DNA from 2 places in the Microbacterium sp. NPDC007973 genome. Region 2 is predicted to be linked to the other one. Evidence: predicted binding sites of a transcription regulator. Region 2 holds the regulator's gene; the other holds the start of a gene.
The links. The regulator HrcA, encoded in region 2, represses chaperone genes, less so after heat shock. The targets are predictions, from matches to a motif close to TTNGCACTCGNNNNNNNCGAGTGCNAA.
Positions count from the first base shown of each region.

Region 1: a site for HrcA is predicted at 4,277-4,303, ahead of ACFZA2_RS14490 (Hsp20/alpha crystallin family protein). Genes of this name have one in related genera too.

Region 1 is NZ_JBIBJJ010000004.1:362,035-369,253, forward strand. Features, by position in the region: gene ACFZA2_RS14465 (UbiA family prenyltransferase) at 1-586, opposite strand, end outside; gene ACFZA2_RS14470 (MBL fold metallo-hydrolase) at 705-1,478, opposite strand; gene ACFZA2_RS14475 (SDR family NAD(P)-dependent oxidoreductase) at 1,643-2,605, shown strand; gene ACFZA2_RS14480 (DUF2231 domain-containing protein) at 2,698-3,258, opposite strand; gene ACFZA2_RS14485 (manganese catalase family protein) at 3,264-4,145, opposite strand; gene ACFZA2_RS14490 (Hsp20/alpha crystallin family protein) at 4,386-4,841, shown strand; gene ACFZA2_RS14495 (iron-containing redox enzyme family protein) at 4,948-6,018, shown strand; gene ACFZA2_RS14500 (CDGSH iron-sulfur domain-containing protein) at 6,015-6,215, shown strand; gene ACFZA2_RS14505 (glycosyltransferase family 2 protein) at 6,229-7,191, shown strand.
Region 2 is NZ_JBIBJJ010000003.1:370,981-378,199, reverse strand. Features, by position in the region: gene rpsT (30S ribosomal protein S20) at 32-292, opposite strand; gene ACFZA2_RS10795 (alpha/beta fold hydrolase) at 408-1,133, opposite strand; gene lepA (translation elongation factor 4) at 1,220-3,064, shown strand; gene ACFZA2_RS10785 (DUF1990 family protein) at 3,092-3,736, shown strand; gene hemW (radical SAM family heme chaperone HemW) at 3,736-4,953, shown strand; gene hrcA (heat-inducible transcriptional repressor HrcA) at 5,091-6,131, shown strand; gene dnaJ (molecular chaperone DnaJ) at 6,194-7,219, shown strand, end outside.

The DNA.
Region 1 (7,219 bases), on a different contig from region 2:
GGCCCCGCACGCCCGTGCGCCGATCGTCGTCGAGGTCGCGGACGACGTTGGTGAGGTGCACGGCGGCGCCGAGAGCGGCGCCGGCGAGCGAGGCCCAGGGGGCGGCGAAGCCCGGATCGGGCAGCGACAGCGTCGCAAAAGAGGGGAACAGACCGAAGCTCAGCAGGAAGGGGAAGATCGAGAACGGCGTCGACTTGAGCCCGGCGTTGTAGCTCCACGCCGAGGCGAGGGCGATCGCGTGCGCGGCCAGCAGTCCCGGCCCGAGCGGCACAGAAAGGACGACGGCGACGACCAGGGATGCCACGGCCACCGCGAGCGCCCGCTCGGGCGTGACCGCTCCCCCGGCGATCGGCTTGTCGAGGCGGCCGACCGCCGCGTCGCGGGCGCCGTCGATCGCGTCGTTGGAGAGTCCGACCGAGACCTGCCCGGCGAACACGGCCACGACCAGCAGCAGGAGACGCCAGGGCTCCACCCCGGCCGCGATGCCCAGCGCGAGCGACAGGGCCGTGACTACCAGCGTCGGCCCGGGGTGAGTCGCGCCCCACAGCGCCCGCACGAGGGGCGGCTTCGCCGCGGCATCCGTCACCCGGACGACGCTACCGTGGCCCGGCGCGTTCGCGGCACCGCGCGATGGGGAGCGCACGAGGTCGTCCCGCGGGGCGACGCCGGCCTCCGCGGGGGCCGCGTGAGGGGGCCCGCGGCGATCAGTGGGCCCCGGTGGCGTGCGCGTCCCGCACCGCGTGTTCGACCCCGGCCGTCCACGGGTCGCCGTGGCCCGGGAGCACCGTGCCAGCCCGGGTCTCGGCGAGGGCGCCGAGCACCGCGAGCGCCGCGATGCTGTCGGCGGTCGCCGCGCGGGCGACGATCTGCGGCCCCACCCGCCCGGTGTACGGGTCGAGGGTGACCAGGGCGTCGCCGGTGAACAGCAGGTCGCGATCGGGCAGGTGAAACGCCGTGTGACCGTACGTGTGGCCGGGCGTCGCGATCGGCACGAGACCGCCCAGGAGGGGTTCGCCCGGGCGGATGTCGCCGAGCGCGGCCGCACCGCGGACGGAGAGCGCCCCGGCTCGGGCCATCTTCGCGAGAGCCGGGATGCCTCCGGGGTGACGGAGCGGATACAGGGCGCGAGACGCCTCGCGGTCGTAGCGGTAGGGATGCCGCACGAGCGGCACGTCGGCTTCGTGCACGTGGATCGGGACGTGGTGTTCGCGCTGCAGGCGGTCGACGGTGCCGACGTGGTCGAAGTGGCCGTGCGTGAGGGCGACCGACACCAAGTCGTCGGGACCGGAGCGATGCGCGGCCAGGGCGGCGACGAGGTACGGCCACGACCGCGGCAATCCCGCGTCGATCAGGATCAGGCCGTCATCGGTGGCGACGAGGTAGCTGTTGGTGAGGGCGCGCGTGATCATCAGCACGCCGTCGGCGATCTCTCTCACCCCGTCGGGCGTGCGCCCGAGTCCTGCGTGTGCTTTCGACATGTCGCACACCCTCGGGCGGGGACGGGCGGACCGCACACGGGGTTGCGGGTGCGCCGAGGCGCTGTTATCGCGTCCGACCGGCGTCAACCCCCTCGGGGTGCCCGGCCCCGCCGCTTAGCGTCGCTCCGCGAGGAGCCGCCGAGGCCTCACGCGGAAGGGACAGCATGGGTCAGGTCGTCGTCGTCACCGGTGGTTCACGCGGAATCGGACGGGCGACGGCCCTCCGCTTCGCCCGTCGCGGCGCACGGCTCGTGCTCGTTGCACGCGATGAGGTCGCCCTGGCCGCGGCCGCCGAGGGCTGCCGTCGCCTCGGGGCGGAGGTGCTCACCCTCTCGATCGACCTCGCCACCCCCGACGGACCGGCACGGGCAGCGGATGCCACGGTCGCCCGCTTCGGACGGATCGACGTGTGGGTGGGGTCGGCGTCGGTCTTCTCCTACGGCTCGGTCGAGGACACCCCCGACGAGGTGCGCGATCGGGTGATCGAGACGAACCTCCTCGGGCACATGCGCGCCGCCCGCGCCGTGCTGCCGTACTTGCGCGCGGGCGGGGGCGGCACGATCGTCTTCGTCGGCTCGCTCTACTCGCAGGTGTCCGGGCCCTACGTCTCGTCGTACGTCGCCGCGAAGCACGGCCTGCTCGGCTTCGCGCGCTCGCTGCGTCAGGAGATGCTCGCGCACCGCGGCATTCGCGTGAAGGTCGTGCTGCCGGCGAGCATCGACACCCCGATCTACCAGCGCGCGGCGAATTACACCGGACGCACCGCCTTTCCACTCCCCCCGGTGGTCGCCGCCGACCGCGTGGCCCGCGCCATCGTGCGTGTGACGCGCGGACGCCGGCACGAGGTGGGCGTGGGGGCCGCGCAATTCGTCACCCGTCCGCTGCAGTTCCTCGCGCCGCGCGTCTACGACCGCTTCATCCGCGCGCTGCAGCACGCCCTCGGCCTGCGCCGCCGGCCCGCGGCGCCGACCAGCGGCGCGGTGCTCGAGGCGCAGCACGACCCCGGCGCGGTGAGCGGCGGCTGGGCGCGCGTGCCGCTGCGGCGCCCGCTCCGCCGCGGGAGACTAAGCCGGTCGAAGCCTCCGGTCCCTTCGACAAGCTCCGGAACCTCCGCCGCAGGGAGCTGAACGGGGGATCGACCGGTCCCTTCGACAAGCTCAGAACCTCTGCCGCAGGAGGCTGAGCCCGTCGTAGCCCCGCGGACGAGAGGACGGATCGCTCAGGCCGCCGTCTCGAAGCCCTCGCGTTGCGTGTTCTCGTCGGCGACCCGCACGCCCCAGCGGTAGGCGAGCTTGCCGCCCAGCCAGCCCGAGACGCTCAAGCCGGCGGAGGCGATCGCACTGAGCCCGAACGCCACGACCGGTACCCGACCGAGGTCGAGCAGCCGAAGGACGAGGCCGGCCGAGAACAGCCCCATCGCGGTGACGTTGAGAGCGAGATGCGCCAGGGCGGTCCGACGAGCAGGCGTCCCGGGCGGGATGCGCGAGAGATCGAACAGACCGAGCACCGACGCGCCCACCGCTCCGCCGAGACCGATCGCGATGAGCCAGCGCGACCCGGTCGCGAACGCCCGCGGGTCGTCGGCGGCGAGACCGAGCAGGTCGAACACGAGGCTCGACGACCAGGCCCCGATGGGCACGGTCACCGCGACCGGGTGGAACGGGTGCCCGTACGGTCCCGCCACGATCGAGCGCGGCACCTTGGCCGCGCGCATGGCGGGGAAACTCGCTCCGCTCCGCGGCGCCGAGACCGTCGAGGGCCCCGGCGCCACGGCATCCATTCCGCTCATTCCTTGTGCAGCGCATCCTGCGCGCGCCCGGCGAGCTTCTCGACGGTGTTGGGCAGCTCGGTCGTGCCGTAGAACCGCACGTCGGGCTTGGTGGGCGGGGGCATCGGCACGCCCGCGGGGGGCTCGGGGAGGTAGGTGAATTCGCCCTTGCCGTCGGGGGTCGGCCCCGACGCCCACGTGCCGTCGCCGGCCTGGGTCCCGTTGCTGAAGTTGATGTATTGGTACGACACGTCGCGATCCTCCTTGTCGAGGGGGAAGTTGCTCGGCACGGGGAGCTGCTCGTAGCCCTCGGCCTGCAGCTCGGCGGCCGCGGCGGCCCACTGATTCTGATGCATGGTGTCGCGGGCGAGGAGGAACGCGAGCAGGTCCTTCACCCCGTGGTCATCGGTCTGGTGATAAAGCCGCGCGACCTGCACGCGCCCCTGCATCTCGGCGTTCGCGTTGGCAGTGAAGTCGGCGAGCAGATTCCCGCTCGCGGTGATGAAGCTGCCCTGCCACGGGTTGCCGTTCGAGTCGACCGGACGCGCGCCGGCTCCGGCGACGATTCCGTGCTGGATGTCGGTGCCGCCGACGACGGCCGCGACGGTGGGGTCGTTCTGCACGGCCTCCTCGGTGATCCCGAGCGGGGCCTTCTCGAGCAGCTGCGCGATCATGATCGCGAGCATCTCGACGTGGCCCATCTCCTCCGCCCCGATACCGAACACGAGGTCGCGGTACTTGCCGGGCATGTGCATGTTCCACGCCTGGAACTGGTACTGCATCGCGACCGAGATCTCGCCGTACTGGCCGCCGAGCACCTCCTGGAGCTTGCGGGCGTAGACGGCGTCGGGCTTGTCGGGGGTGGCGCTGTGCTGGAGTTCCTGTCGGTGGAAGTACATGTCTCTCCTTCGTCGGGGGGGATGCCGACCGGGGGGCGCGACATCGACGGCCACGAAACGCCCGCTCGCGGGGGTCCGGCACGGGGGTTGCGGGCGCGGTCGACGCGGGCCACAATCGCGCGCCCGACTTCTTGGCACTCTCGACCCGAGAGTGCTAATCTTCTGCCGAGTTGAGCGAACCTGACTCAACTTCTAGAGCCCCGGATGCCACGTCCGGACCGATCGAAAAGGAGAACGACCATGGCCACCTACGACCCCTTCCGCGACCTCGACCGCCTCGCGTCGACGCTCCTCGACGCCCGCCGCGGCGGTGGTCCGCGCCGGATGCCGATGGACCTGTACCGCGACGGCGATCACTACGTCCTCGCGGCCGACCTGCCCGGTGTCGACCCCGGGTCGGTCGACATCGACGTCGACGGCCAGCTGCTGACGATCCGCGCCGAGCGCACCCTCGGTTCGGGCGAGGGCGTGAAGTGGATCACCCGCGAACGCGAGACGGCATCCTTCGTCCGACAGCTCAACCTCGGGCAGGGCATCGACACCGAGCGCATCAGCGCCGCCTACCGCAACGGCGTGCTCTCGGTCACGATCCCCGTCAGCGAGAAGGCCAAGCCGCGCCGCATCGCGGTTTCGACCGACGACGGCGACGGCGTGATCGAAGCGCACGAGAGCACGCCGCAGCCCATCGAGCAGTGATCGGCGCCGGGCGAGGGAGCGGTCCCATCGGCGGGCTCCCTCGCCCGGGCGCCTCCGCTTGTCAAGGGTCTCGAACAACCCCCGCTCCCTGACGCACAGTGCCCGGGTGCCCCCCACCCTGTCCTCGCCCCTGCCCCCTGCGCCCGTCGACGACGTCGAGCCCCGGCTGGTGCCGTTCGACGCCCGCGGACCCGTGAGCGCTGCGATCCTGCGTCACCTCGTGGACGGTGTCGCGACCGGGCACACGGCCCTCGCCGACGCGGCGGTCTCCGCGACCGCCGACATCGAGCGCGACGACGATCTCCAGCTCGCGCTCTTCGCGCTGTACGCCTCGTCGTATGGATCGATCGCGGCGTTCCGTGCCGAGCTCGAGTGGGATCCCGCGCTCATCGCCACCCGCCGGGTCATCGAGACGGCCTTCGAGGCCTCGCTGCGCGAGAGCGTCGCCGTCCCGCAACCACCCGCGCCCACCGCGGATGCCGTGGCCCGCGACCTCTTCGCCCTGACCGGCGCCGAGGGCGGCCCCAGCCTCTCGCGTCACCTGGCACGCAAGGCCACGCTCGAGCAGGCGCACGAGTTCCTCGTGCACCGCACGGTCTACACGCTGCGCGAGGCCGACCCCCATTCCTGGGCCATCCCCCGTCTGACCGGCCGCCCCAAGGCCGCCCTCGTCGAGATCCAGTCCGACGAGTACGGCGCCGGTCGCCCCGACCGCGTTCACGCGACCCTGTTCGCACGGGCGGTCCGCGGCGCCGGACTCACCGACGCCTACGGCGCCTATATCGACGACGTTCCCGCCGTCACCCTCGCGTCGCACAACACGATGTCGATGTTCGGACTCAACCGCCGCTTACTCGGTGCGATCGTCGGTCACCTCGCCGCGTTCGAGATGACCTCCTCGATCCCCAACCGTCTCTACGCCGAGGGGCTGCGCCGGCTGGGCTTCGGCGACGACGTGTGCGAATACTTCGACGAGCACGTCGAGGCCGACGCCGTGCACGAGCAGATCGCCGGACGCGACCTCGCCGGCGCCTTGGCCGAGGACCGGCCCGACCTGCTCCCCGACATCCTGTTCGGCGCGGCAGCATGCCTCGAGGTCGACGACCGCGTCGGCCGACACATGCTGGACGCGTGGTCGCGGGGCGCGTCGTCGCTGCGCACGGAGGACGAACGATGACCGACGACCGCGTCACGATCACGGCCTACCCCGACGGTCCCCTCCTCGTCCGCGGTGACGCCCACCTCCTGACCAGCGAGGGGGCGGAGGTGCCCCGTACCCGCCGCACCGTCGCCCTGTGCCGCTGCGGACTGTCGACCATCAAGCCACTCTGCGACGGAACCCACAAGGCGTCGGGTTTCCGCACCGAGGATTGAGGCGCTCGCCCCGATGCGTCTCGACGCCGACTACGTGCTGCCGCTGCGATGGAGTGACGACACCGACCTCGACGAGCTCACGGACTACCTCCACGAGCTCGTGGGATGGATGGATGTCACCGTCGTCGATGGGTCTCCACCCCCGCTCTTCGCCGCCCACGCCCGCGCCTTCCCCCGCGCCGTCCGTCACGTCGCGCCGTCGTCGGTCGCTCTCGGCAACGGCAAGGCGTGCGGGGTGGTCACGGGACTCGCTCTCGCCGGACGCGAAAGTGTGGTGATCGCCGACGACGACGTGCGCCATGACCGCGCGACCCTGATCGCTCTGCTGTCCGATCTGTCGGATGCCGAGCTCGTCGCGCCGCAGAACGTCTTCGCCCCTGCCCCCTGGCACGCCCGCTGGGACACAGCGCGATCCCTCGTCAACCGCGGATTCGGACGTGACCATCCGGGCACCTATGCGGTGCGGCGATCGTCACTCCCCCACGGATACGACATGGACGTGCTCTTCGAGAACCTCGAGATGGAGCGGACGGTTCGTGCTCGCGGCGGCCGTGTGCGGCACCGCCTCGATCTCTACGTGCGCCGATTGCCGCCGGACACGCGTCAGTTCCTCTCGCAGCGGGTGCGTCAGGCCTACGACAGCCTCGCCCAGCCCGTCCGCCTGTGCGCCGAGCTCGCACTCGCGCCCGCCGTGGTGGTGCTGCGCCGGCGTCCCGGCATCCTGTGTCTGCTGGCGGCGATCGCCGTCGCGGTCGCCGAGAGGGGGCGTCGTCGCCAGCACGGTGCCGCTGTCTATCCCCGCACCGCGGCTCTGTGGGCACCTCTGTGGGCCGCGGAGAGGGCCGTCACCAGTTGGCTCGCGCTTGCGCTGCGCGTGAAGGGCGGGGTCGTCTACGCCGGCCGTCGTATGCGCCGGTCGGCCACGCCCTCACGCGTGCTTCGTCGCCGGGTCGCGGGAGGCCGCGACCATGCGTAGGCGGCCCGACAGGAGAGAGGCCCGCGCA
Region 2 (7,219 bases):
AAGCGGGACGGGCTGTCGAAACGGCTGCGGCTCAGAGAGCGTTGACCTGCTTCGCGATGGCCGACTTGCGGTTCGCGGCCTGGTTCTGGTGGATGACACCCTTGCTCACGGCCTTGTCGAGCTTCTTGCCGGCGAGGACGAGCGCCTTCTCGGCGGCTTCCTTGTCACCGGCCAGAACGGCCTCGCGGGTGCGACGCACGTGCGTCTTCAGCTCGCTCTTGACGGCCTTGTTGCGCTCGCGCGCCTTCTCGTTGGTCTTGTTGCGCTTGATCTGCGACTTGATGTTCGCCACGTCGACGGTCTTTCGTTTGAGTGAGTGTTGGAAGTGCCGGTCGAGCGGTAGAGGGGCGCTGTACCGGCGGTCGTGGAGGTCGGGAAAAACCCCACACGCAAGCCAAGAGACGAGTCTAACAGGTCGAGGTCTCGACCGTGGTGAGCGCCACCTCGAGCAGCGCGTTGAACACGCGGGGCCGCATCGCCGTAACGAGGTGGGTCGTGCGCGGGACCACGATCAGCTCGGCATCCTTCGCGATCGACGTGAAGAGCTTCTCGTTCACGCGCAGCTGGTCCCACTGCCCGTTCACGAACCACAGCGGCACCTCGATGCGCCGCAGCGCCGCGAGCAGGTCGAGCACCGACAGCGACGCGAGAGCGGTGTCCTGCGCGTCGAATGCGTAGCCGCCCGCGCCGAAGTCCGGCCGCGTCTCGGCCGGGAGCGTGCGATCGAGCACCCGGTTGGTCAGACCCAGGCCGCGGTCGGGCAGGCTGTCGAATCGACGCGCGAGGAACCGATACGCGGCGAGCCCCACCCCGCGCGGGATCGAGGTGCAGGACGCCGCGATGAACGCCGCGACCGGCGGCGGGTCTTCGCGCCCGACGTATTCGATCGACAGCAGACCGCCCATCGAATGGCCCACGAGCAGCACGGGACCGCGGGTCGCGGCATCCCGGACCGCCCGATCGATCGTCGCGAACGCCTCGTCGAGGGTGAACTCCTCGCCCCGACGCGTGCCGTGCCCGGGCAGGTCGACGGCGGTCACCGGGGTGCCGCGCTGCTCGAGGTGGGCGACCTGCGCGCGCCACATGGTCGCCGACGTGCGGATGCCGTGCACGAGCACGACCTGGACCGCCATGGCATCCACCTTAGAAGCGCCGTCGAGGCGCAGCCTGAGCGTCCGCGGACGGCGATGTCGGCGCGCCACCGTACAATCGACGGAACATGTCACCGCGCGCCCTGAAGCCCCTCGAGCCGTCCGCCACCCCGCCGGCGCAGATCCGCAACTTCTGCATCATCGCCCACATCGACCACGGCAAGTCGACGTTGGCCGACCGCATGCTGCAGATCACCGGCGTCGTCGCCGACCGCGACATGCGCGCGCAGTACCTCGACCGCATGGACATCGAGCGCGAGCGCGGCATCACCATCAAGTCGCAAGCGGTCCGGATGCCGTGGTCCACGGCCGACGGCACGTTCGCCCTCAACATGATCGACACCCCCGGTCACGTCGACTTCACCTACGAGGTGAGCCGTTCGCTGGCCGCATGCGAGGGCGCGATCCTGCTCGTCGACGCCGCTCAAGGCATCGAGGCGCAGACCCTCGCCAACCTCTACCTGGCGCTCGAGAACGATCTGACGATCATCCCGGTGCTGAACAAGATCGACCTCCCCGCCGCCGACCCCGACAAGTACGCGGCCGAGCTGGCGGGTCTCATCGGCGGCGACCCCGCCGACGTGCTGCGCGTCAGCGGCAAGACGGGGATGGGCGTCGAGGAGCTGCTCGACCTCATCGTCGAGAAGATCCCCGCTCCCGTCGGCGTGGCGGACGCGCCCGCGCGAGCGATGATCTTCGACTCGGTCTACGACGCCTATCGCGGCGTGGTGACCTACGTCCGCATGATCGACGGGGCACTGCAGCCGCGCGAGCGTCTGCAGATGATGTCGACCGGCGCGACCCACGAGGCGCTCGAGATCGGCGTCTCCAGCCCCGAGCCGATCCCCACCCAGGGGCTCGGCGTCGGCGAGGTCGGCTACCTCATCACCGGCGTGAAGGACGTGCGCCAGTCGAAGGTCGGCGACACGATCACGACGCACCGCAAACCCGCCACCGAGGCTCTCGCGGGGTACACCGACCCCAAGCCCATGGTCTTCTCGGGTATCTACCCGATCGACGGCAGCGATTACGCCGAGCTGCGCGAGGCCCTCGACAAGCTCAAGCTCTCCGACGCCTCGCTGCAGTACGAGCCCGAGACCTCCGTCGCGCTCGGCTTCGGGTTCCGTTGCGGCTTCCTCGGCCTGCTGCACCTCGAGATCATCACCGAGCGCCTCTCACGCGAGTTCGGTCTCGATCTGATCACCACCGCTCCGTCGGTGACCTACGAGGTCACCACCGACACCGGCGAGACCGTGTCGGTCACGAACCCGAGCGAATACCCCGACGGCCGCGTGGCCTCGGTCTCGGAGCCGATCGTCAAGGTCGGCATCCTGCTCCCGAAGGACTACGTCGGTACCGTCATGGAGCTGTGCCAGTCACGCCGCGGCACGCTTCTCGGCATGGACTACCTCAGCGAAGACCGGGTCGAGCTGCGCTACAACATGCCGCTCGGCGAGATCGTCTTCGACTTCTTCGACCACCTGAAGTCGCGGACGCAAGGCTACGCGAGCCTCGACTACGAACCGGCCGGGTCACAGACCGCCGATCTGGTGAAGGTCGACATCCTGCTGCAGGGCGACAAGGTCGACGCGTTCAGTTCGATCGTGCACCGCGAGAAGGCCTACAGCTACGGCACGATGATGGCCGAGCGGCTGCGCAAGCTCATCCCGCGCCAGCAGTTCGAAGTGCCCATCCAGGCCGCGATCGGTGCGCGCATCATCGCGCGCGAGACGATCCGCGCGATCCGCAAGGACGTCCTCGCCAAGTGCTACGGCGGTGACATCACTCGTAAGCGCAAGCTCCTCGAGAAGCAGAAGGAGGGCAAGAAGCGCATGAAGATGGTCGGTCGCGTCGAGGTCCCCCAGGAGGCGTTCATCGCCGCGCTCTCCGGCGACGTCGAGGCCAAGAAGTAGAACGCACGCAACCGAGAGGGGTGGATCATGCGCAGGCAGAACTTCACCGATGACACGGTCGACTACGCGGCGGTCGGCGCCACCCAGGCGCCCGACCTGATGCAGTATCCGCCGGAGCACTCCGTGCCCGCCGAAGACGCCTGGCGCATCGGCAGCGGCGAGGAGCGTTTCGCCGCCGCGAGCGAGCTGCTGCTGTCGTGGGCACCGTTGCGCGGCGAGGAACTCAGCATCACCGACGTGCGCCCGGCATCCGGGGAGGGCTACGCGGGCGTCGGCTTCGACGCCGAGGGTGCGCCCGTCGCGCCGAGCCGGCTCGAAGCAGAGCAGCGGTTCGCCGCCGACGGCACGCCGTTCGTCCGCCCCGGCACCGGCGTGCGCCTGCACGGCAAGGTCGACGGACACCGCGCCGACGCCGAGCTGCGCGTCATCTCGGTCTTCGAGGAGCCTCGTCGTGTCGGCTTCATCCTGGGCACCGTGGGGCACTCGATCGTGAGCGGCGAGGAGCTCTTCAGCCTCGAGTGGCGCGAGAACGACGAGGTCTGGTTCGTCGTACGCGCCTTCGATCGGCCCACCGCCCCGTCGTACCGCCTCTTCACCAGCCGCGTCCGGCGTCGGCGCAAGGCGTTGTTCGCGCGCTACCTGCGCGCGATCTCGCCGCTGTACTCCTCCTGATGGGCGGGCCCCTCCCGCTCGGAGACCCCGCGCCGGTCGACGGACGCCTCCCCGACGACCTCGTCATCGATCCCGGCGCCGATTTCGGCGTCTACCTGCACGTGCCGTTCTGCCGCGTGCGCTGCGGCTACTGCGACTTCAACACCTACACGGCGAGCGAGCTCCGCGGAGCGCGGCAGGACGACTTCGCCGACACCCTGGCCACCGAGGTGCGCCTGGCGGGCGCAGTGATGGATGCCGCGGGCGGTCGGCGCGCGGCATCCACGGTGTTCTTCGGGGGCGGGACGCCGACGCTGCTGCCGCCGGGCGACCTCGCCCGCATGCTCGACGCGGTCCGCGACGAGTTCGGTATCGCGCCGGGCGCCGAGGTGACCGTGGAGGCGAACCCCGATACCGTGGACGACGCGGTCGCCGACACCCTCGCCGCCGCCGGGATGACACGCCTGTCGATCGGCATGCAGTCGGCCCGGCCGCACGTGCTCGCGGCGCTCGACCGCACCCACGATCCGCTGAACGTCGCCACCGCGGTCTCGGCCGCGCGCCGCGCCGGTCTCGACGTCTCCGTCGACCTGATCTACGGCGCGCCGGGCGAGTCGCTCGACGACTGGCGCGCCTCGCTCGAGGCGGCGACCGCTCTCGAACCCGACCACGTGTCGGCGTACGCGCTCATCGTCGAGGACGGCACGAAGCTCGCGCGGCAGATCCGCTCCGGCGCTGTCGCGACGCCGGACGACGACCTGCAGGCCGACATGTACGAGCTCGCCGACGATCTGCTCGCCGCCGCGGGCTACGACTGGTACGAGGTGTCGAACTGGTCGCGGGGCGTCGCGCACCGTTCGCGCCACAACCTCGCGTACTGGCGCGGCACCGACTGGTGGGGCTTCGGTCCGGGCGCGCACAGCCATGTCGCGGGGCTGCGCTGGTGGAACGTGAAGCATCCCGCCGCGTACGCCCAGCGTCTCGCCGCCGCCGAATCGCCCGCCGCGGCGCGAGAGCGTCCCGACGAGACGGCGCGTCGGCTCGAATCGGTGCTCCTGCGCAGCCGCATCCGCGAGGGGCTCGCGGTGTCGGAGATCCTCGGCGAGGGGCGCAAGGCCGTGGCATCCCTCATCGCCGACGGGCTCATCGAGGGCCCGGATGCCGTGCGCGGGCGCATCGTGCTGACCCGTCGCGGGCGCCTGCTGGCGGATGCCGTGGTGCGCGCGCTGACGGCCTGACCCGGGGGCGCCTCTCCGCTGTCCACGGGCTGAATCGTCGGTCGTGCCGGCGCCCGCGAGCCGCTCGACGCACGGGCGGGGCGATCGTCGTAGAATTGGCACTCAGTCGAGTCGAGTGCCAAACGGGAGGAGCAGCCATGGTGTCGGAACGCGGCCTCCAGGTCTTGCGCGCGATCGTCCAGGACTACGTCGACACGCGCGAGCCCGTCGGCAGCAAGGCCATCGTCGACCGCCATGCCTTCGGGGTGTCGGCGGCGACCATCCGCAACGACATGGCCCTTCTCGAGGACGAAGACCTCATCGTCGCGCCGCACACGTCGTCGGGACGCGTCCCGACCGACAAGGGCTACCGCGTCTTCGTCGACCACCTCGCCGAGCTCCGCCCGCTGTCGAGTGCCCAGCGCAGCGCCGTCACCTCCTTCCTCGATGAGGCGGGCGACCTCGACGACCTCCTCGCACGCACGGTACGGGCGCTGACGCAGCTGACCGGCCAGGTCGCGATCGTGCAGTACCCCTCGTTCGCCCGCGCCAACGTCACGCACGTCGAACTCGTCGCCCTCGGCGGGCCCCGGGTTCTCGTCATCCTGGTCACCGACACCGGCCGGGTGTCGCAGCGCATCGCGCTCGTGCCCGCCGAGCCCGGCGAGAGCGACATCGCCCTGCTGCGCGCGCGCGTCGGCGCCGTGCTCGTCGGACACAGCGTCGCCGAGAGCTCCCAGCGCGTCTCCGAGGCCCTCACTGCCGGCCCGCGTCCCGGGGTCGTGCTCGACGCGATCGCCGACGCGGTCCTGCGCGTGGTCGGGGAGGAACTCGAGGCCTTCCGTCAGGACCGTCTCGTCATGGCCGGGGCCGCGACCCTCGCCAAGCGCGAGCAGGACTTCCGCGGCAGCATCTACCCGCTCCTCGAAGCGATCGAGGAGCAGGTGACCCTGCTGCGCCTGATGAGCGAGATGGTCGCCGACGAGAAGGGACTGTCGGCGAGTATCGGGCGCGAGAACGAGCCTTTCGGCCTCGTCGAGGCCTCCGTGCTCGCGAGCCGGTACGACGGCTCCACCGGCGGGGCCCGCGTGGGTCTGCTCGGGCCGACCCGCATGGACTACTCCTCCAACCTCGCGGCGGTCCGCGCCGTCGCGCACTATCTGACCCGGATGCTCGAAGACGACGACAGCTCGCGCTGACGTCTCGCGCCGCGAGCACTCCCCACGAGAACGACCCCGCGCGAGCGGGCAGGAAGGCGATTGTGGCTGACCACTACGAGGTCCTGGGCGTCGAACGCGACGCCAGCCCGGAAGACATCAAGAAGGCCTACCGGCGTCTCGCGCGCCAGCTGCACCCCGATGTGAATCCCGGTGAGGACGCGTCCGAGAAGTTCAAACTCGTGACACACGCCTACGACGTGCTGAGCGATCCCGAGCAGCGCCGCCGCTACGACATGGGCGGCGACCAGAGCCCGTTCGGGGGCGGGGGAGCGGCCGGGTTCGGCGGTTTCAGCGACATCTTCGAGACGTTCTTCGGCGGCGCGCAGGGCGGCGGCGGAGGCCGCGGCCCGCGACCGCGGTCACGCCGGGAGCGCGGCCAGGACGCCCTCGTACGCGTCACGCTGCAGCTCGGCGACGTCGTCTTCGGTACGCACCGCGACCTCGAGGTCGACACGGCGGTCCTCTGCGAGACGTGCCAGGGAGCGTGCACGCAGCCCGGTACCAGCGAGGTCACGTGCGACATCTGCCACGGTTCCGGTCACGTGCAGCGCACCGTGCGGAGCCTCCTCGGCAACGTCGTCACCAGCCAGCCCTGCACCGTGTGCCACGGTCACGGCACGACCATTCCCTACCCCTGCGGCACCTGCCAGGGTCAGGGCCGGGTGCGCGCGCGCCGCACGGTGTCGGTCGACATCCCCGCCGGCGTCGAGTCGGGCCTGCGCCTGCAGCTCCCCGGCTCGGGCGAGGTCGGCCCGGCCGGAGGTCCCAACGGCGACCTGTACCTGGAGATCACTGTGGAGGCGCACGACGCGTTCAGCCGCGAGGGCGACGACCTCGTCGCCACCCTCGAGGTGTCGATGCCCGACGCCATCCTCGGCGCCACCACGACGATCGAGTCGCTCGACGGCTCCGTCGACCTCGAGGTGCGCCCGGGCGTGCAGTCGGGTGACGTGCTGACGATCAAGGGCCGCGGCATCACGCCCCTGCGGGGCAGCCAGCGCGGCGACCTGAAGGTCGGTGTGCACGTGGTGACTCCCACGCGCCTCGACCACAAGGAGCGGGCTCTC